Linked DNA regions of Methylococcus capsulatus. The protein of the gene in region 2 interacts with the protein of the main gene of each other region in a pairwise test. Links are inferred from orthologs where the notes say so. Each region holds a gene or a part of one and is shown on either strand. Other genes may lie near its edges. The genes, in order: accC and ribD.

Region 1 (16,525 bases), 500 kb from region 2 along the record:
GTGCGGAAGCGGCGATCTTCGCCGGCGACCTACAGCGCATGTACAGCCGCTACGCCGAACGGCAGGGCTGGAGAGCCGAGATAGTCAGCGAAAGCGAGGGTGAGCACGGCGGCTACAAGGAGGTCGTGATGCGCATCAGCGGCCAGAATGTCTATTCCCGGCTCAAGTTCGAAGCCGGTACCCACCGCGTCCAGCGGGTGCCCGCCACTGAAGCTCAGGGCCGCATCCATACGTCGGCTTGCACCGTGGCGGTTCTCCCGGAATTCGATGATGTCGAGATCGACATTAACCCTTCCGATCTGCGCGTTGACACCTTCCGTGCCTCGGGGGCTGGCGGTCAGCACGTCAACCGGACCGATTCGGCCATACGCATCACCCACATCCCGACCGGCACCGTCGTGGAGTGCCAGGATGAGCGCTCCCAGCACAAGAACCGGGCGCGCGCCATGTCGCTGTTGCAGGCCCGCATTCTGGCCGCCGCCCAGGAAAAGCAAAATTCCGAGATCGCCGCATCGAGGAAACTGCAAGTAGGCAGCGGCGACCGCTCCGAACGCATCCGGACCTATAACTTCCCGCAGGGCCGGCTGACCGACCATCGTATCAATCTCACGCTCTACCGGCTGGAGGCCATCATGGACGGCGACCTCGACCCGGTCATCGATCCCCTGCTGCAGGAGCATCAGGCCGACATGCTGGCCAGTCTGGCCGGAAGCTGAAGACGTGCCCGCCAACCTTTGGGAAGCGCTGGAGGCCGCCAGCCGCGAACTCAGCTCCGTCAGCGAAACGGCCCGCCTCGATGCCGAAGTGCTGCTGGCCCATGTAATCGGGAAAAACCGCGCCTATCTCAGGGCCTGGCCCGAACGTCTGCTGCAAGGCGACGAAGAACAGCGCTTTCTGGCATCCATCGCAGCGCGCGCCCGTGGTGTCCCTGTCGCCTATCTGACGGGAGTACGAGAATTCTGGTCCAGATCCTTCAAGGTCTGCCCCGATGTGCTGATTCCGCGCCCGGAAACCGAACTGCTAGTGGAACTTGCGGTCGAGGCAGCCTCCCGCAGAAACCGCCCCCGCATCCTTGATCTGGGTACCGGCAGCGGCGTCATCGCCGTGACGTTGGCTCTCGAATGTCCGGACGCCGAAGTCTGGGCGGTGGATGTTAGCGAATCCGCTCTCGCAATGGCCCGCCATAATGCCGCCGCCCTCGGTGCCGAAACTGTCCGGTTCCTGCGGGGCACCTGGTTTGCCCCGCTGCCGGCAGGCATCCGCTTCGACCTGATCGTCAGCAACCCTCCTTATGTTAGCCCAACCGACCCGCACCTCCTGCGCGGCGATCTCCGCTACGAACCTAGACAGGCCCTGGTATCAGCGAAGGATGGACTGCATGACATCGCCCTGATCGCCGAAAACGCCGGCCCATATCTGCTGCCCGATGGCAGAGTGATGATAGAGCACGGCTTCGACCAGGCCGACGCTGTCGCCACGGTCCTCGGCGAGCTGGGCTACCGCGACGTCCGTCATCATCGCGATCTGCATGGCCATGAGCGTGTCACCGCGGCGACATGGCCAACCGAGGGCTGAAAACCCCGCCTAGAGCGGCATCGACAGGTGGCAGAAAAAGGTCTTGAGATACTCGGTCTCGGGAATCGCGGGATGGACCGGATGATCCGGCCCCTGGCAACCCTGACCCAGGATCACCAGATGCCGATCGAGATGCCGGCTGCAGGTGCGCAGGATATCGTGCAAGGTGGATCGCGGCAGATTGTATGAGCAGGAGGCTGACACCAGAACCCCCCCGGGATTCAGCACTTGCATGGCCGCCTGGTTGAGGCGGTGGTATGCCTCCACGCCCGCCTTGACGTCTTTCTTACGCTTGATGAGGGCGGGCGGATCCACCACGATCAAATCGTAGCGATGGCGTTTGTGCCGAAGCTGCTTCAGGAACTCGAAAACATCTTGCCGGATGAAGCCCATGCGATCGCCCACACCGTTGAGCCTGGCGTTTTCCGCGGCGAGCGCAAGCGCCGATTCGGAGCTGTCCACACAATCCACGGATTCTGCCCCTCCCAGGGCCGCCTGGACACCCCAGCCTCCGGTATAGCAGAACAGATCGAGTACACGCTGACATTTCGATAACTGCGCCACCACGGCACGGTTCTGGCGATGGTCGAAGAACCACCCCGTCTTCTGCCCTCCCACGGGATCGACCAGGAACTTCGCGCCGTTCTCTTCGATCGGCACCAGCCCCTCGAGCGGCGCACCCAGCACCCGCACGTAATTCTCAAGCTTTTCGAACTGGCGCAGACTCGAAGTATTTTTCAGCACCAGGGTACGGGGTGAAAGCAGCTTGTCGAGCACCTCCATCACTGGGTCCTGCAGCCGCTCCGCGCCGAGCGTGCTGGCCTGCAACACCAGCACGTCGCCCAGACGGTCGATCACCAAGCCGGGGAGGCCGTCGCTTTCACCATACACCAGACGGTAATAAGGCTTGGCGAAAAGCATTTCGCGCAGATGCAGGGCCCGGCTCAGGCGCTTTAACAGAAAGGCATGGTCGATCGCCACGCGGTGGTCGCGACTCAAAAGCCGCGCGCAGATCAGCGATTCCGGGTTGACGTAAGCCAAGCCCAGCGGCTGTTGGCGGGAATCCTCCACCACCACGTATTCACCGGGAACGAACCGTTTGAGTGGAGTCTTTTCGCCATCCACTTCGTTGCTGAAGACCCACAGGTGCCCCGCCCGCAAACGACGCTCCTCGTTCTTCTTCAGCCGCAATACCGACAATTCAGACATACAGTCGCCAACCCAAGCACCATTGGCGCTTGAATAAAGAAAAGGCGGTTCCCGAAGGGGACACGCCTGGAACAGGGTCAGATCAATTCGAAGGTGAAACCGCTGATGTCCCGGGCGGGCTTCGCCAGTTCCAGGCGGACTTCCAGAGACTTCCCGACCGGCATCATGGACATACCGGTTCCCTTCGGCAGGTATTCCGCCGGCGAAAACACCCTACCCGCCGCCGGCTTCCCCTGCCGGTCGACCACACGCAGGACGATCGAAGGAAACACCTGGGCCGCCGTGGACTGGTTGGCCATGACCAGCCGGAATTCGTAGCCGCCGGTGGCCGGCACCGGCCGTAGGGTCCGCTCAACGATCTGGATGGATTCGACGTCGCTGTAGGGCGGTAGCTGGCATCCTACGGCATTGCACAGCATCACCAGCCATGGCCGCAGAGCCTCATCCTGGGCAAATCGAGTGCTGCCGAAATAGGCCACCTGGCCGAGCAGAGCGATCGCCAGGGCGATGCTGCCGACACCCCAGGCCAGCCGGAGGAAAAACCCCGGGCGGGGGGACTGATCATATCCTCTCGTCCCTCCCCGGAACCAGCGTCCCGCCCCGGCCTTCGGCGGCTGCGAATACGGATCGGGAACACTCTCCTCCAGTCCCGGGAGGGCATTGAAAACACGACCGCAGTGGTCGCATAACATGACACCCCGCCCTTCCCGTAGCTGGCGCACCGAGATTCCGTAAGCCGTACCACAGGAGGGGCAGCGGGTAAACACCTTTAAGTCCGTCTGACCCCAGCGAGCCGGACCCAGCCCTCACTGAGCACGGCGGGTTCCATTTCGAAGCCTTTTCGCGCATACACAGAGGCCACAGCGTCCGCCTGCTCCGCCAGAATGCCTGAGAGTACAATCCGGCCGTCCGGCCGCAACCGCGACCGCAAGGCATCGGCCAGTTCCATCAAGGGATTGGCCAGTATGTTCGCCAATACGATGTCGCTCTCGCCGTCCACCAGATCCCAGGGCAAGGCCACCTCGATTCGGTCCCCGACGCGGTTCTGCCGGGCGTTTTCCACGGTGGCCGCCAGCGCCTGCGGATCGATGTCGACGGCATGGACGCGGGCGGCCCCGAGTAACGCCGCGGCAACGCCCAGGATGCCGGAGCCACAGCCATAATCCAACACCGATGCACCGTGCAAATCCGCCGCATCCAGCCATTCCAGGCACAACGCGGTGGTCGGGTGGGTCCCGGTGCCGAACGCCAGCCCCGGATCCAGCCGCATGACCACTGCATCGGTTTCCTCGACCGTGAAACCGGTTGGGCAGACCCACAACCGGCTGCCGAAACGCATGGGGTGGAAATGTTCGAGCCAGGCCCGCTCCCAGACCTGGTCGGCCAGCGTTTCCTCGCTCCAGTCCCTAAGCCTTTCCTCGCCGAATTGCCCACCGAGCGCCGAGCGGATTGCTGCCAAGTCGCCATCCTTCTCAAACAGACCCACCACTCGGGTTTGCGTCCACACCGGAGTCGTACCGAGCGGAGGCTCGAACAACGCTTGATCCCCGGCGTCCAGGAAACTGACGGACAAGGCGCCGGCATCCATCAGCGCATCCGACACATCTTCGGCCAGTTCCTCGTCGACGGTCACCATCAACTGCTGCCACATGACTTTAGTGCTTGAGCCCCAGCTTCTGCTCTAGGTAATGGATGTTCTGCCCGCCCGCCTCGAAAGCACTGTCGTTGACGATATCGAGCAACAGCGGAATATTGCATTTGATTCCGCCGATCACCATCTCGTTCAAGGCCGTACGCATCCGGGCGATCGCTCCGGCGCGAGTTTCACCATGGGCAATCAGCTTGCCGATCATGGAATCGTAATACGGCGGAACACGATAGCCGTTGTAGATGTGGGTCTCGACACGGATACCCGGCCCGCCCGGCATATGGAACTGCTCGATCAGCCCCGGCGATGGCATGAAATTGACGGGATCCTCTGCATTGATCCGGCATTCGATGGCATGCCCGCGCATTTCCACTTCGGCCTGACGGATCGAAAGCGGCTCGCCGGCGGCGATCCGCAGCTGTTCCTTGACGATGTCGAAGCCGGTGACCATTTCGGTCACGGGGTGCTCGACCTGGACCCGGGTGTTCATTTCGATGAAATAGAACTGGCCATCCTGGTAGAGGAATTCGAACGTGCCGGCGCCGAGATAACCGATCTCTCTGCATGCCTGCACGCAACGCATGCCCATCTCATCCCGCTGTGCCTGGGTGATGCCGGGTGCCGGCGCTTCTTCCACGACCTTCTGGTGACGGCGCTGGGTGGAGCAGTCACGCTCCCCCAGATGAACCACGTTGCCGTGTGAATCCGCGATCACCTGAAACTCGATGTGGCGCGGATTCTCCAGAAACTTCTCCATGTATACCATGTCGTTCCCAAACGCGGCGCCGGCCTCGCTCCGGGTCAGTTCAATGGAAGCGGCAAGACTGGCCTCGCTGTGCACGACCCGCATGCCGCGCCCGCCACCGCCACCGGCAGCCTTGATGATGATGGGAAAACCGATCCGTCTGGCGATTACCAGATTCTCTTGCTCGTTCTCTCCCAGAGGGCCGTCCGAGCCCGGCAGAGTGGGGATCCCGGCCTTTTTCATCGCTTCGATGGCCGCGACTTTGTCTCCCATCATGCGGATGGTTTCCGGCCTCGGTCCGATGAAGATGAATCCGCTCTGAATCACCTTTTCGGCGAAATCGGCGTTTTCCGATAAAAAGCCATAGCCGGGATGGATCGCCAGAGCATCGGTGACCTCGGCGGCACTGATGATCGCCGGAACATTCAGATAACTGTCACGCGAGGCCGCCGGTCCGATGCAGACCGACTCGTCGGCCAGGCGCACGTGCTTCAGATCGCGGTCCGCTTCGGAATGTACGGCGACGGCCTTGATCCCAAGCTCGCGGCAAGCACGGAGGATGCGCAAAGCGATTTCACCGCGATTGGCGATGACGACTTTACCTAGCATAGTGAGTACCTTGGAGACTGTTGAGCCGAAACGGGCCGAAGGCTATTCGATCACGAACAGCGGCTGGTTGTACTCCACGGGCTGACCGTTCTCCACCAGAATCTTGGTCACTATGCCGGCCTTGTCGGCTTCGATCTGATTGAGGATTTTCATCGCTTCGATGATGCAGAGCGTGTCGCCGACTTCGACCCGCTGCCCCACTTCCACGAACGCCTTGGAACCGGGAGAGGGTGCCCGGTAGAACGTGCCCACCATGGGGGATCGCACCTCGTGGCCGGTAGTTTCCTTGGCCGCTTCGGTGGGTGGCGGTGCCGGCTGCCCGGTGGGAACCTGGGATACCGCCGCTGGCATCGTCCCCGCCGCCAAGGCGGCGGGGACCGCGAGGCTGGAGGTGTAACGACTGATCCGGACGGACTCTTCCCCTTCGCGAATTTCGATCTCCGCGATATCCGATCCCTCGATGATATCGATCAGTTTTTTTATTTTTCTAATATCCATCTATAACGACCTATATGTCATTTGCAGGGCGGCCTGGAGCGCCAGTTCGTAGCCCACGGGGCCCAATCCGCAGATGACCCCCTTGGCAATATCGGAAAGATAGGAATGACGGCGGAACGGCTCGCGCGCATGCACGTTCGAAATGTGTACTTCAATGAAAGGCACGGCGGTGGCCAGCAGCGCATCGCGCAAAGCGACGCTGGTATGGGTGAACGCACCGGGATTGATGATGATCATGTCGACCGCGTCGCGGAACGCCTGGTGAATGCGTTCGATCAAAGCATGTTCGGCATTGCTCTGAAAGAAATCGATCGGCATGCCCGCCGCCCTGGCCTGTGCCTCCAGGCGCGATTCGATATCCGAAAGCGTGTCGCTGCCATAGATGCCGGGCTCACGCACCCCCAACAGATTGAGGTTAGGCCCGTTCAGCACCAAGATACCCGCCATTGCGCGTGCCAGCTCTTAAATATCGATGAAATCGCCCAAACAGGCGGCGGTATTCTGCCGAAATGACAGTATCTTGTCCACAAATGCAGCAACAGGCCGGTTGGCGGCATCATCGGGGCGACATGAGCCGCGGCCCGATGGCGGCCAGAAAGCCGTTCTTCGTCTGGGGCCCCAGGAAAGTCGCGAGCACCCGCCCGCGGCCGTCGAAAGCCACGCTGAAGGGCAAGCCTCCGCCGGCATTCCCGAGGTGCGCCGCCAACGTATCGCCACCGTGCTCACCGACCAGGATACGATAGCCCACCGGCAGCTGCCGCAAAAACGCCGCAACCGCCTCACGGTCCTCCAGCGCCAGACCGACGACCTTGAGCCCGCGCGGCCCGAATTCCGCATGGAGGTCGTCCAGCACCGGCATTTCCTCCCGGCACGGTTCGCACCAGCTTGCCCAGAAATTCAGCAGCAGCACTTCGGAACGCTCATCGGACAGACGCACGGGGTGGCCGGAAAGGTCGGGAAACACCGATTCCGGCCCCTGCCAGTCGGGCGCTGCAACCGACAGCCAACGCTGCGCCAGCGCCCCCGCCAGAAGGGCCAACACAGCGACCAGAACCAGCACGAACCTATCGGACACCGTCGAACAGCCGCTCGAGGTGATGGACGAACTTTTCCGACTCGGTAAAGCCCACCAGCCGGAAAGGTTTCCGCTCGCTCCGGTCGGGACCGAAAAACAGCGTCGCCGGCGGACCGACCAGACCGAAGCGCCGTAGCAATGCCTGGTCCTCATCGCCGTTTTCGGTGATGTCGGCCTTGAGCAGCACCATCTCTTTCAGCTTCGCCTTGACCGCAGGATCGCTGAAGGTGTGACGCTCCATCTCCTTGCACGACACACACCAATCGGCGTAGAAATCGAGCATCGCCCAGCGTCCGGCAGAAGCGGCCTCATCCAGACGAGCCTCCAGTTCCGCCAGGCTCGCCACCCTCAAGAAAGGCGGGGGACCGGCATCGGCGACGGCAGCCGGGGGAGCGGCCACCCCCCGCAAAGGTTGTAATGGATCGCGGCTGCCAGCCGCCACTCCAAGCAGCATGAACACGCCGTAGACGGCCATCGCCACACCCAGTCCTTTCCATAGCTTGCGCCAGCCCGAAGCCCCCGCGGGCAGGGCATCGAGCGCCCCCATGTATACGGCCGGCACGATGAGCAGCAGCGCCCACATCAGCATGGCGAGGGACAGGGGGACGATCCGCTCCAGCATCGATACCGCCACAGCCAGCATGGCCACGCCGAACACCGACTTGACTGCATTCATCCACATGCCGGCCTTGGGCAGCAGTTTGCCCGCCGAGGTGCCGATTGCCAGCAGCGGCAGTCCCATGCCCAGGCCAAGGGAAAACAGGGCGACCCCACCCAGCAGCGCATCGCCGCTCCGGCCGATGTAGATCAGCGCCCCCGCCAGCGGTGCCGCCACGCAAGGCCCCACGAGGCCGGCCGACAGCAGTCCCATCACGGCCGCGCCAGCCAGACTGCCCGCCTGTTGCCGCGAACTGAGCGCCGCGATCCGCGACTGCAGGGCGATCGGGAGCTGAAGCTGGTAGAAGCCGAACATGGATAGCGCCAGCACCACGAACAGGCCGCTGAAAGCTCCGATCGCCCATGGGTTCTGCAATGTGGCCTGGAGGTTAGCACCGAACAGGGCGGCCAGAACTCCGAAGCCGGTGTAAGCCAAGGCATGGGCGAGCACATAGGCCAGCGACAGCGAAAACGCCCGGCGCGTGGTGATGGCATGACCGTGGCCGACGATGACGCCGGAAAGAATCGGGATCATCGGGAAAATGCAGGGGGTGAAGGCGAGCAGGACGCCGAAACCGAGGAAACTCAGCATGTTGAGCCAGAGCGAACCGCGCCAGAGCCCGTCGGCAATGCGGTCCTGCTCGGTGATGACGGTCGCTCCGGCCACCGCCGAGACACTTTTTCCTTCCGCAGCGGCCGGCAGGGCGAGCTCGACCGTCTTCGCCATCGGCGGGTAGCAGACGCCCCGCTCGGCGCACCCTTGGAAGCCGGCCTCCAGGGTGAGGGTGCGAGGACCGCTGTCGGTCCTGACCAAGGGAATGTCAACGGCGACCTCGCCATGGAAGATTTCCACCGCGCCGAACTCTTCGTCGATCTTCGGCTCCCCGCGCGGGAACGCATAGCCCCCCAGAGCGACGCCCTCGGAATCGCGCAAGACAATGCGGAATTTTTCGCGGTAGAGGTAATAACCGGGCGCGATCTGCCAACTCAGCCGGAGGACGTCGCCGGTCGGCGCCTCGGCGAAAAAGCGGAACGCTTGATCCGCCGGCAGCAAGTCCCCGTTCGCCGGCCCACTGCCGATACCCCGGAGCGCACCGGCCAGCCGCGTGAACGCCCCACCACCGCCGATCGCAGCGGTTGTCACCCCGATCCGCCGCTGGTACGGTGGGAAGCAGACACCGGCATCGGCACAGCCCTGCACCGTCACCTCCAGTTCCAGCGACTCCGGCAGTGCGGATTCCGCAACGAGAGGTAGCTGGACCTCGACATGTCCCCGGTAAGTTTCGACTTCGCCGAAAAATGCGTCCTGCTTCTTGTAGCCTGCCGGAAAGACCGGCTCGCCGAGGCGGACACCTGGGGTGCGCGATGCGAACTTGAATTTGCTCCGGTAGAGGTAATAGCCGTCGGCGATGTCCCACGCCAGCGAAACCATGCCGGCGCCGGACTGCCGAGCAGTTACCGGGAACGCCCGCTCCGGCGACAGGAGGTCACGGCCGTCTACGGCGAGCACAGGCGCACTGGCCAGCCCAAAAACCAGGAGCAGGCCGATCCATCTCACGGCGTCACGCATGTTCCGACCCATTCGAGATATTCCGGCAATCCGCTTTGGATGGGGATCGCGATGATTTCTGGAAGTTCATAAGGATGCCGCGCCCTCAACCAGGTCTGCAGTTCCACCTGACGGGACGCCCGAGTCTTGGCAAACAGAAGACATTCCGCCGATTTCTCGAGAACACCCTGCCACCGGTAGACCGACCGTACCCCGGAGACAATGTTCACGCAGGCCGCCAGTCTCCCTTCGACCAACCCTTCCGCCAAAACACCGGCGGTTTCCTCATCCGGACAGCTGCAAACGACTAGACAGTAGACCGATGTCATGGGAAAAAGTGCGCCCGTTGTTTAAAGTTTACAGAAACCCGTATCGATGAATCCGTTGAAACTCGCCATCCTGGCGCTACTGCTGCTGCCGATCGCAGAAATTTACGTCTTGATCCGTGTCGGCAGCGTGCTCGGTTTTCTGCCGACCCTTCTGCTGCTCGGCTCGGCAGCACTGGCCGGAACCTATCTCATGCAAACCCAGGGACTGAAAACCTTCGCTCGCATCCAGCAAAGCCTGGAAGCCGGGCGTATCCCTGCACAGGACATGATCGAAGGCGGTCTGATCCTGATTGCCGGCATTCTTCTTCTGATACCCGGCTTCCTGTCCGACGGGGCGAGCCTTATCCTGCTGCTGCCGGCATCGCGCCGGCTGATTGCGGCCTATCTCGTCGAGCACATGCTCCGGGATTTCCAGCCACCGGACTCACCGGATTCCGGCGCCCGAACCCTCGAAGGACAGTTCCGACGCGAGGACTAGCCGGGCGCATCCCTGCGCCGGAGGACCGCTGTCCATCAGTGGGATTCGGTGCCGGAATGGGAACCGCTATCGGGTGCCGGTTCATTCGGATCGACGGTGCTCTTGGAGAGCCCGGAATACACCGGACACCAGCGCATGAGTGCGGTGGCCACGAGGACGATGCCGATCAGCAGCAGGAAGATATTCCCGAGGAACACTGAAAGCAGCAGCGCTACGGCGCCGCCTATCATGCGGTACTGGCGATCTTTCAGGCCGACGTTGAGCTCACGCTTTAGCATTTTCTTATAATCAAAAGCCATTGTCATAACCTCCTCTTGAACGTGCGGTCGCTTAAGGGAAAACCCTTGCCCTCTGCGGAGGGAGGGCCGGGCGAGGAAAACGGGCACGGCGCATTGGGCCATATCCCTGGGGTAAAGCTTCTCGATTGTGCAGGCTCCCCAGGTATTGCGCAAGACGGGTGTAAAATGCCCGTCATGGACATCACCGACATCATCGCTCCCCTGAACGAAGCCCAGCGTGAGGCCGTCACCGCACCGGACCGCTCGCTGCTGGTGCTGGCCGGAGCAGGCAGTGGCAAGACCCGCGTATTGGTACATCGCATCGCCTGGCTGCTTCGGGCCGAAGGCGTCTCGCCGCATGCCATCCTCGCCGTGACTTTCACCAACAAGGCCGCGAACGAGATGAAGGCGCGGATCGAAGCGCTGCTCGAGCTGTCGACTCAGGGCCTGTGGGTCGGCACTTTCCACGGCCTGGCGCACCGTTTCCTGCGTCGCCATGCGCCCGAAGCCGGACTGCCCGAGGGCTTCCAGATCCTCGATTCCGACGACCAGTACCGGTTGATCCGCCGGCTGCTCAAAACCCTGGAACTGGACGAGGCGCGCTGGCCGCCGCGCCAGATCCAGTGGTACATCAACACCCAGAAGGATGAAGGCCGCCGGGCCAGGAACCTGCCCGACTCCTACGACCCGTTCGAACAGCAGATGCGGCGGATCTATCTCGCCTATGAGGAACTGTGCCAGCGTTCCGGCCTGGTGGATTTCGCCGAGCTGCTGCTGCGCACCCACGAATTCCTGCGCGACAACGCCGACGCCCTCGCACACTATCAGGAACGCTTCCAGCACGTGCTGGTCGATGAATTCCAGGACACCAACAGCGTGCAGTACGCCTGGCTACGGTTATTGACCCAGGACCGCGACAATCTCAGCGTAGTGGGCGATGACGACCAGTCCATCTACGGCTGGCGCGGCGCCAAGATCGAAAACCTGCACCGTTTCCGGCGGGACTACCCGCGCCACCGGATGATCCGCCTGGAGCAGAACTACCGCTCCACCGGCAACATCCTCAGCGCCGCCAATGCTCTGATCGCCCGGAACGAGGGGCGGCTCGGCAAGAATCTGTGGACCGAAGGCGGCCGGGGGGAACCGATCTCGGTCTATGCCGCCTTCAACGAGCAGGACGAGTCCTGTTTCGTGATCGAGCGGATCCGCCGCTGGGTGGAGGAAGGCGGAAGGCGCAGCGACGCGGCCATTCTGTACCGTTCCAACGCCCAGTCGCGCCAGTTCGAGGAAAAGCTGCTGGCCCTCGGCATCCCCTACCGGGTCTATGGCGGCCTGCGTTTCTTCGAGCGCGCCGAGATCAAGGACGCCCTCGCCTACCTGCGGCTGATAGCCAACCATCACGACGATCCCGGCTTCGAACGGGTCATCAACACTCCGACCCGCGGCATCGGCGCCAAGACCCTCGACCTCGTCCGCGAACTGGCGCGCTTCGAGCAGCTGTCGTTGTGGGCCGCCGCGGAGAAGTTGATCGGCGACGGCGTGCTGCCCGCCCGGGCCGCAGGCGCCCTGGCCGGATTCCTGGATCTCGTCGAAACCATGGCCGCCGCGGCCCAGGGGCGGGCGCTGTGGGAACAGGTAGAGCTCGCGGTCAAAAGCTCCGGCTTACTGGAACATTACCGTAAGGAGAAAGGCGAGCAGGCGGAAGCCCGGGTGGAAAATCTGGAGGAACTGGTCGGCGCCGCCCGCCAGTTCGAGCTGGATCCGCTGATCGATCCCGAACTGGGTGGCCTCGACCAATTCCTCGCCCACGCGGCGCTGGAGGCCGGCGAGAACCAGGGCGAAAGTTGCGAGGACTGCGTCCAGCTCATGACCCTGCATGCGGCCAAGGGCCTGGAATTCAACCTGGTGTTCCTGGTCGGCCTGGAGGAAGGCTTGTTTCCCAGCCTGCAGTCGCTGGAAGACCCCGCCCGCCTCGAAGAAGAACGCCGCCTCTGCTACGTCGGTATCACCCGGGCGCGGCGCAAGCTCTATATCACCCACGCCGAGTGCCGGCGGCTCTACGGCAAGGAGACCTATCCGCGGCGATCCCGTTTCCTGCGGGAACTGCCGCCAGACTGTCTGGAAGAGGTCCGGATGAAGGGCGGGGTCAGCCGGCCTGTCGCATCCGCGATGCAGTCGGCCGATACGTCGGCCATGCCCGGCGCAGGCGCTCGCGGGGGATTCAGGTTGGGCCAGCGGGTCCGCCACGGCAAGTTCGGCGAGGGCGTGATTTTGCAACAAGAGGGCGACGGAGCCCAGGCGCGGGTCCATGTCAATTTCGCGGAGGTGGGCGCCAAATGGCTGATGCTGGCCTACGCCAACCTGGAACCAATCTGAACGCACCCACAAAAAAAGCTGGCGGAAAGTGGCGCATCCATGACAGTTCTTCAGTTCAAAGACACTCTGCCGCCAGGCCAAAAGTGAGGTTATGCGCCAGCTATCTAGCAAGACCGATGCCAACAAAGCCAGCCCATGATTTGCACGGTTTGAGGACTACGAACCGGTTCCGCTCCGGATACGGCAGGTCAAAACCCGGAAACAAGCAAGTCTTTTCACGCAGTTCCCGCCATTCCACGCCAGCCCACACTTATGCCATCATCGTCGCTCCACGAATAAAGCCCTGGGTGCAACCATGTCCGAAGCGATCGCCGCCACCTGCCGGTTCTTCCTGACTTACAGCGGTGTGAACCTCCCTCTCAAGTTGACGACCGAACTCGAACCGGAACAGCTCAGCCACAGAAACACCTATTTTCAAGGGTTTTTCGACGACCAGGACCGCCTGGTCGGCCTGCAGAAGATGGTTTACGGCGAGGTCGAGATGGAGCACCGCTATGCCTATCACCGGAATGGCAAACTCAGGCGCGCGGAAATCACCGATGCCGAGGGCGAGCTGACCGTCCTGGATTTCAACGAAGACGGCTTACGCCTCGCCGGCGCGGCAATGGACTGAGTCAGCCGCCCCGTGTCCTGGACTCCGACTTGGGAAACGCCCGGCCCGCAGCTTTCAAGGCCCATAGAAAACGGCTGAATTCGATGCCCAGCCTCGTCTCGAGCCGGCGTGCCCGTTGTTCCATCGCATCCATGGCCGCCCGCTTCGGTTCGGAGGCGAGCGAAAACCCGATCAGGTTACCCCGCCCCGGAACCGCCAGCCGGAATGCCGGCCCGTCAAAGGCTTTTCTCATCATATCCAGAGCCCGGTTGCAAGCTGCGGTCTGCGAACCCCAGAGATTGATGCCGAACACGCCGGCCGGCCGTAGCATACCCGCGCAGCCGAAATAGAACGACTCCTCCGCCACCGGCGAGGCCATGCCCTCCCCGTCGAACAGATCAGCGAGAATGAGATCGTAGGCGGCAAGCCTCCCCGCCTGTTTGACGAATTCCCCAGCGTCACCGACCGTGACGGATAACCGCGGGTGCAACGGCAGTCCGAAGAACCGGTGGGCAATCTCGACGACCACCCCGCGCCGCTCCACCACGTCGATCTGACAGGCCGGAAAGTGCTGGAACAATGCCTTCGCCAGCGAACCGCCACCGAGCCCGAGCAACAGAACGTCGGAAGGCTGGGGATGGAACAGTAAGGCGCTCAGCATCGCCCGCACATAAGGCAGCTCGACCCGGTCCGGTTCCTGTAGACACATGGCGCTTTGCCGCGCCGGTGTACCGAAATGCAAGGTCCGTACACCGAACGTATCGACCACCTCGATCGAACCGTAAGCGTCCCGCGCGAAGTGGATGAGGTCCCCCCCGAACTTCCTGGACGGCATGCACGTCGTCGAAACAACCATGGCCTCTCTCAGCGACGGCAAATCAGGTGATATCCCACACAAACCGGGGCGATTGCCACAGCCCCGACCCCGGTTCCACCGGAAAGACTGATGCCGATCCACGAAGACACGGCGCGTCGAATGAATGGCATGGATTTTGTGTACTCACCAAACGAATGCTTTGCCTTTCTGGGGTACGCCGGGGACCGACACACTTCTTCTTCGCGAAGACCACCTTCTCCTCTCCCAAGTCTTGCACTCTCGTCTTCTCACTCGACTGCTCGTCCCTGGTTGATTTTTTCGCCTCATAAGGTTTGCCATCCGGCGGTATAATTTCCCATTCGTCTCCTCACCGCCACGTCCGCTATGGACCATCGTGTCGTCATCGCACCCAGACGTGCCGTACTTTGCCTGACACTCCTCATGATACAGGCGGCCTGTACCCCTGTGGTCAACCATCCCGGCCCGAATGTGGCGCCGCCGCGACTGTACGCCGGCCATTTCATCGCCCCCGATGGCGCGGTGCTGCCGGTCCGGCACTGGCTGCCGCCCGGAACACGGCCCAAAGCCGTCATCGTCGCCGTCCACGGCTTCAACGACTACAGCCTAGCTTTCGAGCCTTTGGGCAGTTATCTAAAGACCCAGGGAATCGGCTGCTACGCCTACGACCAACGCGGCTTCGGGCTGGCGCCGGGGCGCGGCCTCTGGGCGGGAGTCGAGGCCTATACCGGGGATCTCAAAACCTTCGTCGGCCAGGTCCGGGTTCGACATCCGGGCGTGCCGGTCTATCTGCTCGGGGAAAGCATGGGCGGCGCCGTGGCCATCGTCACCATGACCTCCGCCCGCCCGCCACGCGTCGATGGCCTGATCCTGTCCGCGCCGGCGGTATGGTCGCGCAACACCATGCCGTGGTACCAAAGCTTGTTGCTGGCTGTGAGCTCGCATACCCTCCCCTGGTTGCGCATCACCGGCGAAGGACTGGGGGTGATGGCATCGGACAACATCGAGATGCTCCGCGGACTGGGGCGGGATCCGAACGTCATCAAAGCCACCCGGGTCGACGCGATAAAAGGCTTGGCAGACCTGATGGACACCGCCCAGGAACGTGTCTCAGGACTCAAGATTCCGACCCTCGTGCTCTATGGTGAGCGCGACGAGATCATTCCGAAAGCGCCGCTCATGATCCTGCTGGACAAACTTCCAGCCGGCACCCGCTTCGCCTATTACCGCCAGGGTTACCACCTGCTGTTGCGCGACCTCCAGGCTGAGAGGCCCTGGCGTGACATCGCGGCCTGGATCACGACACCGGCGGCGCCGCTGCCATCCGGGGAGGAACGCCAGGCCGCCAAAGACCTCCCGGCAGCGGACGGCACCTGAAACGGTAAACTCAGCGCCCGCGCTTCAAGGCCTGCGCCAGCGCCTCGGCCATGGCGCCTTGGGGTACCGGCTGCGGAGTGGCCTTGCTGCGCGGCTTGCCGGCCGGCCCTCTCGCCTCCGGACGCGGCGGCCCCGCTTCGCTCTTCACCGCGTCGCTGCGCATCGACAGGGCGATCCGCTTGCGCGGGACATCGACCTCCAGCACCTTCACTTGAACCACGTCCCCGGCCTTGACCACCTCGCGCGGGTCGCGCACGAACCGGTCCGCCAGGTGGGAGATGTGAACCAGACCGTCCTGATGCACGCCGACATCGACGAAAGCGCCGAAATTGGTGACGTTGGTCACCACCCCTTCCAGCCGCATACCTGGCTGGAGGTCCTTGAGCTCGGTCACCCCATCCTTGAAACGGGCGGTCTTGAACTCCGGCCGGGGATCACGGCCGGGCTTCTCCAGTTCGCGCAGGATGTCGGTGACGGTGGGCAGCCCAAAGCGCTCGTCAGTGAACTGTTCGGCATTCACGCTGCGCAGGAAGGCCACGTTACCGATGAGCTCGCGAATATCCTTGCCGGTGCGCTGGACGATCTTCTCCACCACCGGATAGGCTTCCGGATGCACGGCGGAAGCATCCAGCGGATGTTCGCCATTGGCAATGCGCAGGAAGCCGGCAGCCTGCTCGAAGGCCTTGGGCCCGAGC
Region 2 (13,396 bases):
TGTCCCGCGCCAGCTGCCACTGGTAGACGGCCTGCACGGCGGCGCGGCGCGCCAATGTCCTTGCTAGACTCATTCGGCCTCCAACTGCCGCAGCAGATTGACCATTTCGATCGCTGACAGGGCCGCTTCTGAGCCTTTGTTGCCAGCTTTGGTCCCGGCCCGCTCGACCGCCTGCTCGATGGTGTCCACCGTGAGCACGCCGAAGGCGACTGGCAGGCCGTGCTGCAACGAAACGCTCGCCAGGCCTTTCACGCATTCCCCGGCGACATAATCGAAATGCGGGGTGGCGCCTCTGATGACTGCACCCAACGCGATGATCGCGTCGAAACGCCCGGAACTGGCGATCTTTTTGACGGCCAGCGGCAGCTCATACGCCCCCGGCGTCTTGGCGATGCAAATGTCCTCCCTGCTGACACCGTGACGGACTAGAGTATCGACCGCGCCGCTGACCAGGTGATCCACGATGAAACTGTTGAAGCGTGAAGCGGCGATGCATACACGCAGCCCTGCGGCATTCATGTCGCCCTCGAAAGTCTTGATATGAGCCATGTCGATTCCCGATCAGTCGGTTGTCACGTAATCCACGACTTCCAGTCCGTAGCCGGAAAGTCCCAAATATTTCTTGTGCGCTCCCAGCACCCGCAATTTACGCACGCCCAGGTCGGCGAGAATCTGCGCCCCGGTTCCGGTCGTACGCCAGTCCACCCCTGGGTCCTCGCGCTGGCCGATGTCCACGCCGTGGTCCTCCATCTGGTACTGATGAATGCGCTCCACCAGGCAACGATCGTCTTCCTCGTTGCGGATCACGACGAGCACGCCCCGCCCTTCGTCAGCGATCCGCTTCATCGCCGCACGCACGGAGATGCCGACATCGCCGCGCCTCACCCCGAACAGATCGGTCAGCAGATTCCGGCCATGGACCCGTACCAGCACCGGCTCGCTGCCGGCAATGTCGCCCAGCGTAAGGGCGAGATGCAGCTTGTTGTCCAGACGGTCCTGATAAGCGTGGAGGCGGAAACGCCCGTGTTCGGTCGGGAAATCGCATTCGCAGATGCGCTCAACCGTCTGCTCGTTCTGCATCCGGTAATGGATCAGGTCGGCAATGGTGCCGATCTTGAGGCCATGGACCGCCGCAAATTTTTCCAGGTCGGCACGCCGCGCCATCGAACCATCCTCGTTGAGGATTTCCACGATGACTGCTGCCGGCACCAGTCCGGCCAGGCGCGCCAGATCGCAACCCGCCTCGGTGTGCCCGGCACGGTTGAGTACCCCGCCGGGCTGCGCCATAAGCGGAAAAATATGACCCGGCTGGACCAGATCTTCGGGCTTGGCGTCCGGGGCCACGGCGCACTGGATGGTACGGGCCCGGTCGCTGGCCGAAATACCCGTGGTGACACCGGTGGCGGCTTCGATCGACACCGTGAAATTGGTCGAGTGCGGCGTCCGGTTCTCATTCACCATCAGGGGCAGCCGCAATTGCTGGCAGCGCTCACGGGTCAGCGTCAGACAGATCAGACCACGGCCATAACGCGCCATGAAGTTGATGTCCTCCGGCCGCACATGCCCTGCCGCCATGACGAGATCGCCTTCGTTTTCCCGGTCCTCGTCATCCATGATGACGACCATTTTTCCCTGGCGGATGTCTTCGATGATTTCTTCGATCGTATTGAGCGTCATTCCGGGATGAATCCATGACCGCGCAACCATTCGCGCGTGAGTGAACCGGCGGGCCGCGCCGCGCCTTCGCCTTGAATCAGGCGTTCCAGGTACCGCGCCAGCAGGTCCACTTCGAGATTGACACGTCTGCCGGCCTGGGCGTCCCCCAGCGTCGTTACCGCCAGCGTATGGGGAACGGCGTTGACGTCGAACACCGGGCCGTCGACGCGATTGACCGTCAGACTGATTCCATCGATGCAGATCGACCCCTTTTCGGCGATGTATTTCGCCAGGTGCGCAGGCGCATCGATCTGGAATCTGACCGATCGTCCATCCTCGTCCCGCACCCTGACGATACCGATGCCATCGACATGGCCGCTGACGATGTGTCCACCCAGGCGGCTGCCCGGTGTCAGTGCAAGCTCCAGATTGAGCGCCGCTCCAGTCCCGAGCTCTCCCAGGGTAGTGCGTGATAGGGTCTCTCGGGAGACGTCGGCGCAGAAACTGCTCCCGCCGAACTCGACCACCGTCAGGCAGACGCCATTGACCGCGATGCTGTCGCCGAGTCTCACCTCGCTCATGGCCAAGTTGCCAGAGGCGACGGTCAGGCGGTAATCGCCGCCGCGAGGCTCCTTGCGCTGTAACTGCCCCATGGCCTGTATTATGCCTGTAAACATGGTTTCAAGGTTCTCCGGAACCAGCCACCGGTTTCAGCCGCACGGCCGCAGGATCAGCCGCATGTCCCTGCCGACCCGCCGTGCATCCACGATCGCCAGTTCCTGGCGGTCCGCCATCCCGGCCAGACCGGGCAGCCGGAACAGTCCACGCGCCTCGTCCCCCAAAACACAAGGGGCGAGATAAACGGTCCACTCATCGACCACGCCAGCCAACAGTAGCGCTCCGTTCAGGGTAGCACCGGCTTCGAAAAGCACCTCGTTGAACTCCATCCGTCCCAGCAGGCGCAGAACGGCCGTCAGTTCCGGTCTCCCCGCGGCATCGGGCTGCACCTCCAGCACTTCGGCGCCGGCATTGAGCAGTGCTTGCCGAGCCGGAGGATCGCTCGCCGTGGTCAGCACCAGCGTACGGCCGGCCTGCCGGAAAACCCGTGCGTTCGCTGGTGAGCGCAGACGGCTGTCCAGAATCACTCGCGCCGGCTGCTCCAGATCGGTCGCTTCATCCGGCCGGGCGGAGAGCAAAGGATCGTCGGCCCGCACGGTGCCGATCCCGGTGACGATGGCGGAGCTGCGCGCCCTCAGGCGATGGACGTCTTGCCGTGCCACTTCGCCGGTGATCCATTTGCTCTCACCGGACGCCAGGGCGGTCCGCCCGTCGAGGCTCATCGCCAGTTTACTCCGGACGAATGGCAACCCCGAACGCATCCGCTTGATGAAGCCTGGATTCAGGCGCTCCGCCTCCTGCCACAGCAAACCACAGGAGACGTCGATGCCGGCCCGCCGCAGCCGTTCGAGACCTCGTCCGGCCACCCGCGGATTGGGATCCTGCATGGCCACGGCCACACGGCGCACGCCCGCCTCGATCAGGGCATCGGCGCAGGGCGGCGTGCGGCCGTGATGCGAACAGGGCTCCAACGTCACATAGGCCGTGGCATCCCTAGCCCGCTCCCCGGCATCCCGCAGCGCCACGATCTCGGCATGAGGGCCGCCGGCCCTTTGATGCCAGCCTTCGCCGACCACCTCGTTTCCTTGCACCAGGACGCAACCCACCCGCGGATTGGGATCGGTCGTATACAAACCCTTTTCGGCCAGGCGCAAGGCGTGCGCCATGAAGCGGTGATCTTCGGGAAACCAGTTCACGGCATCAGACGAAGGGACCATCGAGGAAGACACGGATCGCCCGTTCTTTTAGGCATCGAAAGCATCCGCCTGCCTGCCGGCGGTTTCCGAATCCGGCTCGCTTTCCAGGCGGTCGATCACTTCACGAAACTGGTTGATGTCCTCGAACCGGCGGTAGACCGAGGCGAATCGGACGTACGCCACGTCGTCGAGCTGGCTGAGCTCGCTCATCACGTATTCGCCGACCAGTCGGGACTGTACCTCACGCTCACCCCTCGCAAGGAGGCGCTTTTTGATACGGGTAATGGCGGCTTCCACCCGGTCGCTGGATACGGGGCGTTTTTCCAGGGCACGCAACATACCCGCCCGCAGCTTCTCCTCGCGGAACGGCTGCCGGCTGCCATCCGATTTCACTACCCTGGGCATGTTGAGCTCGGCTGACTCATAGGTGGTGAAGCGCTCCCTGCACTCGCCGCATTCGCGGCGACGACGCACCTGGTCCCCCTCCTGCGACAACCGGGAATCCACGACTCGGGTATCTTGAGCACCGCAGAAAGGACACCGCACAGGCGAAACTCACCCCTCAATGGCTGCGGAGCGCCGGCCAACGCCTCGTATTTTCAATCGGCATAGACCGGGAAACGCCGGCACAGATCGGTCACCTCTTCACGCACTTGACCGATGACCGTTTCGTCTCCGGGATGGTCCAACACATCGCACATCCAGCCCGCCAGCAAACGGCATTCCTCGACCCCGAAGCCACGCGTCGTCACGGCGGGGGTACCCACCCGGATACCGCTGGTCACGAAGGGGGACTGCGGGTCGTTCGGCACCGCATTCTTGTTGACGGTGATATGCGCCTTGCCCAACACTTCTTCGGCCAGCTTGCCGGTGAGTCCTTTTTCGCTCAGATCGACCAGGAACAGATGATTCCGGGTGCCGCCGGACACGATGCGGTAGCCGCGATGGCTGAAGGTCTTCGCCATGGCGTCGGCGTTCACCATCACTGCAGCCTGGTAGTGCTTGAAATCCGGCTGCATGGCTTCCTTCAGTGCCACGGCCTTCGCCGCGATCACATGCATCAGCGGACCACCCTGAATGCCGGGAAAAACCAGTGAGTTGAGCTTTTTCTCGAGGTCGGGGTTGGCCTTGGCCAGAATCAGGCCGCCCCGCGGACCACGGAGGGTCTTGTGTGTGGTGGTGGTCGTCACGTCGGCGATCGGCACCGGATTGGGATATAGACCGGCCGCGACCAGTCCGGCGACGTGGGCCATGTCGACCATGAGCCAGGCGCCGACCGACTCGGCGATCGCGCGGAAACGCTGCCAGTCGACCACCTGGGAGTAGGCGGAGAAGCCCGCCACGATCATCTTCGGGCGATGCTCCCGGGCCAGCTCTTCGACCTGCCGGTAGTCGATTTCGCCGGTCTCCGGCTGCAGCCCATACTGGATGGCATTGTAAAGCTTGCCTGAAAAATTGACCTTGGCGCCGTGGGTCAGATGTCCGCCGTGTGCCAGGCTCATGCCCAGCACCGTATCGCCCGGATTCAACAAGGCCATGTAGACGGCGGCATTGGCCTGCGAACCCGAATGCGGCTGGACATTGGCGTAATCGGCCCCGAACAGCTGTTTGGCACGCTCGATGGCCAGAGTCTCCACGACGTCCACGTACTCACAGCCGCCGTAATAGCGCTTGCCCGGGTACCCTTCCGCATATTTGTTGGTTAGCGCAGTCCCTTGAGCCTGCATCACCCGCGGGCTGGCATAGTTCTCGGATGCGATCAGCTCGATGTGGTCCTCCTGCCTGCGTTCCTCGTCCTGGATCGCAGCCCACAGTTCGTCGTCGAATCCGGCAATCTCCATACCCTTGCTGAACATGGGAACCTGAACCTCTTTCCGTCGGAATGAAAAAACGCGCCGTGGCGGCGCAAGATCGAACGCGTAAGTTTACACCGATTGATTGCCGGCTTCCAAATGCGTTTGCCGGTGGCGACCGGAAATTTCACCGTCATACCAAAGCACATCACGACAAACGGAAAATGGCGATCTCCTTGCGCAGCTCGGCGATCGCCTTCTCCAGCCGCTGCGAGGCCCGGTTCGTTTCATCCAATGTCTGCGCCGACTGCATCGCACTTTCCGACAAGGCCACCATGGCATCGCGAATCTGGAGCGCGCCGGCCGATTGCGAGCGCATACCTTCGTGCACGGCATCGAAGCGGGGCGTGAGCTCGCCCACCTGTTCGATGATCCGGGAAAACTGCTGGCTGATCCGGCTGGTCTCATCAACCCCCCGGCGGACCTGCTCGGAAAACTTGTCCATTTCCATGACCCCGACCGATACTGCGGCATGCATCTCCCGCACCACGGTCTCGATGTCCTGGGTGGCCACGGCGGTTTGATCCGCGAGGCGGCGGATCTCACGGGCGACGACGGCGAATCCCAGACCGGACTCTCCGGCTTTTTCGGCTTCGATCGAGGCGTTGAGCGATAGGAGATTGGTTTGTTCGGCCACCCGCTTGATGGTAGTGGTCATGGTGGAGATGTCACTGGCACGCGCACTGATCGCATTGAGCTTGTCGGCGATGGAACCCGTGGACTCGGCCAGAGTGCGCATCACCTGTTCCATGTCGGCCAGCTCATTCCGTCCTGCATTCGCCATCTCGGCCGTGCTGCCGGCCATGCGGGTCACGTCCGCCATCGTGCGCAACAGCTCTTCCGAGGTCGCCGAGATTTCCCGCGATGCCGCCGCGATCTGATTCGTGGTCGCGCCGAAGGCCGATATGTCTTCCTCCTGGGCCCGGTTCATCGCCGTCAGCGTATTGGAGGTCGACACCAGCTCAATGATGGATTTCTGCACCTGTCCGACCAGCGAATTGAGATAGGTCGTCATCCGCCCCAAAGCCCGGAGCAATTTGCCGGTTTCGTCGTTGCGGTCGCTGTGGAGATTCGCCGTGAGGTCACCGGCGGCGACCGTCTCTGCGGCGGCAATGGCTTCGCCCACTGGGCGCGAGATGGTACGCGAGACCAGGGACGCCGCCAAAGCGGTGGGAATCAGCAGCAACGCCAACAGTCCGCCATTGACCAGGCGCTGGGTGTCCACCAGAGCCAGCGCTTCGTCCACGTCCATCTGCACTGAGAGACCCCAGCGGAAGGACGGCAGATATGTCCAGCTCGCCAGCACCGCTTCCTCGAAGAGGTCTAGAATTTCCCCGAAATCGCGGTTGCCGAGGACGGCTTTCTGGATACCCTGGCCTCGGCGGTCCCCCATCTGGATACGGAGCTTCTGCGCCGCATCGGGCTGGTGTCTCAGCGGCGAAATGATGCGTATCTCATTGTGGTCGAGGAGACCCACCACCGTCTTACCGGTATCTCCCAGCCCGCTGTAGTCCAGGAGCGGCGCGAACACCTCATCCGTATCCAATTGCAAAGCGATGATAGCGACAAGCTCTCCCCCCCTGTCGAAGAGCGGCGTCACGACGTATCCCACCGGCTTGTCACCACCCGGATAGGCGCCGAAATCGGAGATTTCGGCATCGAGCAGCGTCGTAGCGTTCTGCACCGCTTTGGCAAGCGGTGACTCCTTCAACTGGCCTTCAAAAAGGTTTTTCCCGAGCTGCTGGACCGGATGCAACTGATACAGGACATCCCCACGCGGATCGAAGGCGATCAGATTCCTGAAAGCCAGATTTTCGATCATGAAGTCCAGTACGGGGCGCACCTCCGCATCGAATGCTTGTTGTTCCCTGGCATAACGTCCCGGTTCCAGCCGGTACTTCTGCAAGGCGTTGATCGACGAGATCAGATAACGGTCGTTGCGCAACACCACCGCCGCCCGTATCCGCTCATAGGCATAGGTTTCGACGTCCTCGGCCTTGGAAAGGGCGATGAACATCAGCTCACCCTGGACCCGGTCGCGCAGCGCCTCCGCGGAAAGGTTATTGGTGACCAGGGTCAATACGATGGCGGGAACCGTCGCCAGGATCAGAAACCAGCGGAGTATGCGCCCCGCGATGGTGCCTTGTTCGAGCCAGGAAGCCATGAATTTCACCGCTGCCTGTCCTTGCGTCCGGCGGTCGCCACGGGAGGCACGGGATTCGCCCAGTTATGGTTCCAGCGCAGATAGAGTTCATTGAGAAAATTTTCCCACTCCCGTCTGCTGCGGGTTCGGGGATAGGGCACGGGCCTGATGGGGTGATCCGTCGACCAGACGATTTCGACCTGGCCATTGTCGAGGATGCGCCCGATGTTGAACGACCGCCAGGTGTGGCGGGTGGAAGGATCGATCGTCACCACGCCCTCGGGGGCATTGAGACTCTGGCCGAGAATGTATTCGTTCACCAGAGCGGCCTCGGGCGATCCCGCCTCCCGCACCGCCTCGGCCCAAAGCAATATGCTGAAATAGGCCGTCTCGGGGAAATCCGCCGTCACCCGGTCCTGGCCGTAGCGATCCCGGAAACGCCGGACGAACGCGGTGTTTTCCTCGCGGGCCACCGCCTGAAAATAACCCCAGGCCGAATAATGCCCGGCAGCATCCTGCGGCGGAATATCGCGGAGTTCCTCCTCCCCCACCGAAAGCGACACCACAGGGACGTCTTTCGCCTGGATACCGGCTTCCCGCAGCGCACGGTAGAAAGCCAGATTCGATTCTCCCGCAATCGTGCTGATGACGACATTCGGACGCAGGGCGGCGATTTTCCCGACCGCGCCGGCGACGTCGCTGCTGCCGAAGAAAACGTATTCCTCGCCCACGATTTCGCCGTCCAGCCCCTTGATCCAGTCCCGCAATACGGCATTGACGCTGTGCGGCCAGACGTAATCCGACCCCACCAGGAAAACCCGCCGTCCCAGCTTGTCCAGGCTCCATTTCAGGGCGGGGACGATCTGCTGGTTGGGGGACAGCCCCGTGTAGATGATGTTCTTGGAAATCTCCAGACCCTCATAGGCCATGGGGTAGATCAGCAGATGGTTGTATTTTTCCACCACCGGCTTGACGTTTTTTCTGCAGGCCGAAGTCCAGCAACCGATGATCGCGCAGACCTTTTCCTCGGTGATCAACCTGCCCGCCTGCCTGGCGAAAGTACCCCAATCCGATGCGCCGTCGGCCACCACCGCTTCGACGCGACGCCCCAGCAGGCCACCCCCGGCATTGATTTCGTCGATCGCCATGAGTTCAGCATCCACCGCTGATTTCTCGCTGATGGCCATGGCGCCGGTCAGCGAATGCAGTATGCCAATCCTGATAGGCGGCCGGGCATGTTCGCGAAAGCCCCATGCGCCCGCCAATGCGGCCACGATCACGAACGCCGAAGCCCAACCGACCAGCTTTCTCATGGCAGACACCCGCAGCGCCGCGCCGGCATCTTTGCTCAGGTCACATGTTCCAACGACGGATAGATCGAAAACAGCCGACTGAATCCGCTGATCTCGAAAACATCGTTGACCGCCGGGGTCAAGGCGCAGAGTTTCACCGAACCTTCCGCTTCCTTGAGTTTCTTGGCGATCAGCAGAAAGACCCGTAAACCGGCGCTGCTGATGTAGCTGATGGATGAAAGATCCATCACCAGGTCGCGGTTCCCCGTCTCCAGCCAGGCCAGCGCCTGTTCTTCGAAGGCACGGGACGCGGCGGCGTCGATACGGCCGCTCAGGTGCGCGACAAGCATCCCGCCCCGGGTTTCACAAGTAATATCTAGCATCGGTCTACTCCAGGCAACAAATTGAAATACAGCGAATGAATCATTCGACGAAAGTCAGGCGCAGCTCCGCCAGCCCATTGGAAAGCTCACGCGAACGCACCCTGTCTGCAAGCTTGTAAAGCAGATAGCCCGCCATTTCCAGAATCCCCTTGTCGGACTCCAGCAGCGCCTCGTGGCTGGGGGCATGGGTGGAGACCGGTATCACCTCGCCGCGGTAGCGGGCGACGACGGTGAACGTGAATTCGTCCACCAGGGTTTCCACCTCTACGACGCCCTGACCTTGTTCGTTCCGAGCCACGAAACCGTGATCATGGAGAATCTCGAACGCCTGCCATATCGCATATTCGCTGCGTCGCACGACATCGGCGCGAGCGCCCCAGGCCCGGCCCTGCCGATCCAGGTAACCGACGACGTCGTCGAGCTGCGATTCCCCCAGGACAAACGATCGCCGCTGCCGCGTCCCTGCGCCGATGCGGAACACCCCCGACAGCAACGTCGCACCGGCCACCCCAAGAGCGACGCTCGACTGGGTCACCGGCACCAGAAAGGCAGGCAGTTCTTCACGGTAATAGTGCTTCAAAGGCTCATGACTGATCCCCAGCAACAAGCCGATGCCAACGGTAAGAATCTTACGGTTGTCGAGCATACGCGATGCGATCATCTGCAAGCCGGCCAGCAGGGTGAAGGATGACAGAAACACCGCCGCCGCCCCGATCACCGGCACGGGCAGCACGAACCACAACATTGTGATCTTGGGTACGAAGGCCAGGGCGATCAGGATACCACCGAGCCAAAAGGCGATATGGCGGCTGGTACAACCGGTGGCGGCGGCGAGGGAGACGGCGCCGCCGCTTGAGGTGAGCGGCAGACTGTTCACCAACCCAGCAATGAGGTTGGAAACCCCTTCGGCACGGATGCCCCGCGAAATCTGCGCCATGTCGGGACGCCGCCATTCCGAATCGTTGAAACGCTGGGCGGCGGCGAGAGCGCCGAATCCGTGCAGGGAAAAAGCCAGACCCAGCACAATATACGGCACGATCAGCGTCGGGTCGAATGCCCAGCCGAAGGTGGGCAACCGGGGTAGCGCCAACAGAGGCGTATCCTTGTAGCGCTCGGCGTCTTCAGGCCGAACGCCGTCGACCAGGACACTGACGGCCAAACCTGTAGCCAAGCCGGCAAATGCCGAAAACAAGCGCAGGCTGCCGGACGACCAGACATTGCAAACGATCATGACTGCAAGCGCGAGAAATCCGACGGCGATGTCGTGCTTCCATAGCCCTCCGGGCGCATCGATGCCGCCGAGCAGGGTGACCCCCTTGTAACCGAGGCCCAGGCCGATCAAGGTCACCGCCACGCCAGCGAGTTCGACCGAAAATACGCTGCGCAGCCGCCGGAACACCTCCCCCAACATGACCTGCGCCGCCCCCATCACGCCCACCATGCCGAAAGCAAGTTCCAGCCCTCCGCCAAGCCGCGCCAGTTCCATGGTCGCAAACGATGCCGAAGTGGCCTGCAACGGGCAAAAGTAGCCGGAACCGATACCCAGCCGCCCGGCCGCCTGCAACATCACTCCGATGCCGGAAACCAGGAGCGTGGTCGCCATCAGAATCTGTGAATCGTGGTCACCGATGTTCTCGGTCCTCACGAACAGTGGTGAAATCGCGAGATAAACGCCCAAAAACGACATCTGCTGCAGACCCACGAACACGGCGATCGCGGCCGGCGGTCTGTCGTTCAGCCAATAGACGATGTTCTCGGGCCGCTTCATTCGGGACGAGATCAGTCGGCGACGGGGAGGAACTGCGAATTGTCACCGGTGGTCACCCACAGGTCTCCGGATTCGAGATCGAACCACCAGCCCTGCAGGAAAAGCCGCCCCTTCTCCACCGCCTCCCGGACCCATGGATAAGTCAGCAGATTCCCTAGAGATCCCTGAATGGCCGCGCGCTCCACCAGATAGGCATAGTCTTTCAGCCGCTCCAGAGAGACCTGCCTGAGCCCCTCCCCGCTGGCATCCGGCACATACTGCCAGCAAGCGTCCATGGCCATAGATACCCACTCGCCGATGAAGTCGCTCTCGAACTTGGCTCCGGTTGCCATGTCGAGCAAGGCTTTGATGCCACCGCACTGGGCATGCCCGAGAACGATGATATGGGGCACATGGAGATGACGGACGGCGTATTCGAGCGCCGCACCCACCCCATCGGGGGCCAATGAGGCATGGTAGGGCGGCACGAGATTGGCGACGTTGCGCACTACGAACAGATCACCTGGCGCCACGTTCATGAGCAAAGCCGGATCGACCCGTGAATCGCTGCAGGCGATCATGAGCGCGACCGGACGCTGCCCCTGCTCGACGAGCTGCTGCATGTGTTCCGGGTAGTGGCCGTAAAAACGTTCCTTGAACCCTTGGACGCCGGAAATGAAACGTTCGAGATCGCAGCAGGAGTCTTCAACCCCGCCTTCCTCCTTGCCTTCGCTGTCAGACTCTTGCACGATTCGTATCCTTGTAGAGAGTGGATGCGGTCCGCGCCCGGCCCGCCGCGTCGAGAGACGCTTAAGTCAAAAGCGGCGTTATTCTACACCGGTTTTTTTCTGACCCAATCCACATCGAGCGCCATGGAACCGAACCAGCCCGACGTGCAATGCGCCAAGTTCGAGCGCACCATCGAAGCCGGCATAGCGCCACTGATCGAGGTCATGGAGCAGCTGGAAGCATTCTGCTCGGCTGCGGGCGTACCCGAACCAGTCACGGTCCAGTTGAATCTGGTATTGGAAGAGTTGGCGACCAATACCATCAAATACGGATACCCAGCGGGTGAGCGGGGGGAAATCGGCGTTTGCCTCACCCTCCACGGCAGCCGCGCCTCCCTCACCGTCACCGACGATGGCGATGAGTTCGACCCCACGATCGCCCCGTCTCCCGATATCCACAGCAAGCTGGAGGAACGCGCCATCGGCGGCCTGGGGATTCTCCTGGTGATGAGGATGATGGATTCGATCGGCTACCGGCGCTGCGATGGAAAAAATGTCGTGTCGGTGACCAAGCGTCTAACCGCTGTGGCGGGCGAGCAAGCCGGGGCTTAGCTCAATCGTATCGCGCCACCCGGGCGCCGTAGCGGGGATCCAATGAAATTGCGCAGATCAATTGATAATATGCCGCGTCAATGTCAGCCGAACTGTGGACTGTCCGGTCCCGGTTCGATTCCCCTTAGTACGTCACATCACCCAACGTGAAATCCAAGCAAGCCATCAGACTAGGCGTCAACATCGACCACGTGGCGACGATCCGGCAGGCGCGGCACACTTCTTACCCTTCGGTCCTGCACGCCGCCTTCGTCGCCGAACAGGCTGGTGCCGAAGGGATCACCGCTCATCTGCGCGAAGACCGCCGGCACATCCAGGACCGGGATATCGAGCTGCTTCGTGACCACATCGAGACCCGGCTCAATCTCGAGATGGCCGTTACCGACGAAATGGTTGCCATTGCCTGCCGTGTGAGACCCCACGCCTGCTGCCTGGTGCCGGAAAGACGGGAGGAGCTCACGACCGAGGGAGGGCTGGACGTAGCGGGGCATTTGGACCGGATCGGCGAAGCGTGCCGCCACCTCGGCGACGCCGGCATCGAGGTGTCTCTGTTCATCGACCCGGATCCCCCCCAGATCGAGGCGGCAGCCCGCGCCGGTGCGCCGGTGATCGAACTGCACACCGGCCGTTACGCGGATGCGGAGACCGACCGGGAACGATCCGCCGAGTTGGAAAAACTACGCCATGCCGCGGCGGTGGCAGAGGCATTGGGACTGCAGGTCAATGCGGGACATGGCCTGACCTACGCCAATGTGGGCGCGATCTGCCGCATTCCGCAAATCGTCGAGCTGAACATCGGTCATGCCATCATCGCCCGGGCGTTGTTCTCGGGGCTAGAAAAAGCCGTGGCGGACATGGTGGACATCATGCGGAGGGCCCGGTACAAATGAAATTGACCGGCCGCGGGCGATCTGTCATATTTGAAAATCAGTTCCGGTCCGGCTGAACCGCTGTGAGTAGGTGCAAACCAACCTTCAACGCCCATGGATAACAAGGGAAGCAATGTCTCCCAGAGCCGTCCCCGTCCGGACTGCGGCGGAATCGTGCTCGCCCGGCCGAGCATGGCGGAGCCGCGAGGGTCGTCCTGGCTGCGCGTGGCGGGGATAGCTTTCCTGTGGCTTACGCTGGCGATCATGGCGATGATCCTGTGGCGGGGAGAAGCCCTGAT

What was found.
Region 1: the proteins of ribD (region 2) and accC interact in binary tests that used the Escherichia coli proteins (3 or more experiments, as listed by UniProt). The link is inferred for Methylococcus capsulatus from one-to-one orthologs.

Annotation. Positions count from the first base shown.
Region 1 is NZ_CP104311.1:2,119,215-2,135,739, reverse strand. Bases 3,614-6,595 are described here. They hold accC (acetyl-CoA carboxylase biotin carboxylase subunit), read right to left. Parts: upstream 5,787-6,595; coding sequence 4,440-5,786; downstream 3,614-4,439. Other genes in these bases: aroQ (type II 3-dehydroquinate dehydratase), read right to left, coding at 6,285-6,595; accB (acetyl-CoA carboxylase biotin carboxyl carrier protein), read right to left, coding at 5,829-6,284; prmA (50S ribosomal protein L11 methyltransferase), read right to left, coding at 3,614-4,435. In the rest of the region: prfA (peptide chain release factor 1), read left to right, coding at 1-716; prmC (peptide chain release factor N(5)-glutamine methyltransferase), read left to right, coding at 721-1,575; N4J17_RS10600 (class I SAM-dependent rRNA methyltransferase), read right to left, coding at 1,585-2,784; N4J17_RS10595 (DUF3426 domain-containing protein), read right to left, coding at 2,862-3,506; more of prmA, read right to left, coding at 3,554-3,613; more of aroQ, read right to left, coding at 6,596-6,731; N4J17_RS10570 (TlpA disulfide reductase family protein), read right to left, coding at 6,841-7,359; protein-disulfide reductase DsbD, read right to left, coding at 7,349-9,586; divalent-cation tolerance protein CutA, read right to left, coding at 9,571-9,894; N4J17_RS10555 (FxsA family protein), read left to right, coding at 9,941-10,372; N4J17_RS10550 (YgaP family membrane protein), read right to left, coding at 10,408-10,671; uvrD (DNA helicase II), read left to right, coding at 10,846-13,026; N4J17_RS10540 (DUF6156 family protein), read left to right, coding at 13,322-13,639; N4J17_RS10535 (hypothetical protein), read right to left, coding at 13,641-14,453; N4J17_RS10530 (alpha/beta hydrolase), read left to right, coding at 14,820-15,830; N4J17_RS10525 (Tex family protein), read right to left, coding at 15,841-16,525. UniProt on the Escherichia coli protein: This protein is a component of the acetyl coenzyme A carboxylase complex; first, biotin carboxylase catalyzes the carboxylation of the carrier protein and then the transcarboxylase transfers the carboxyl group to form malonyl-CoA.
Region 2 is NZ_CP104311.1:2,618,723-2,632,118, reverse strand. What follows is about bases 1,430-4,409. They hold ribD (bifunctional diaminohydroxyphosphoribosylaminopyrimidine deaminase/5-amino-6-(5-phosphoribosylamino)uracil reductase RibD), read right to left. Parts: upstream 3,492-4,409; coding sequence 2,367-3,491; downstream 1,430-2,366. Other genes in these bases: glyA (serine hydroxymethyltransferase), read right to left, coding at 4,070-4,409; nrdR (transcriptional regulator NrdR), read right to left, coding at 3,519-4,016; N4J17_RS12835 (riboflavin synthase), read right to left, coding at 1,674-2,333; ribBA (bifunctional 3,4-dihydroxy-2-butanone-4-phosphate synthase/GTP cyclohydrolase II), read right to left, coding at 1,430-1,677. Also shown: transcription antitermination factor NusB, read right to left, coding at 1-73; ribH (6,7-dimethyl-8-ribityllumazine synthase), read right to left, coding at 70-549; more of ribBA, read right to left, coding at 562-1,429; more of glyA, read right to left, coding at 4,410-5,326; N4J17_RS12815 (methyl-accepting chemotaxis protein), read right to left, coding at 5,472-7,487; N4J17_RS12810 (ABC transporter substrate-binding protein), read right to left, coding at 7,493-8,779; N4J17_RS12805 (STAS domain-containing protein), read right to left, coding at 8,815-9,141; N4J17_RS12800 (solute carrier family 23 protein), read right to left, coding at 9,182-10,909; N4J17_RS12795 (carbonic anhydrase), read right to left, coding at 10,921-11,637; N4J17_RS12790 (ATP-binding protein), read left to right, coding at 11,761-12,228; pdxJ (pyridoxine 5'-phosphate synthase), read left to right, coding at 12,375-13,118; N4J17_RS12780 (hypothetical protein), read left to right, coding at 13,212-13,396. UniProt on the Escherichia coli protein: Converts 2,5-diamino-6-(ribosylamino)-4(3h)-pyrimidinone 5'-phosphate into 5-amino-6-(ribosylamino)-2,4(1h,3h)-pyrimidinedione 5'-phosphate.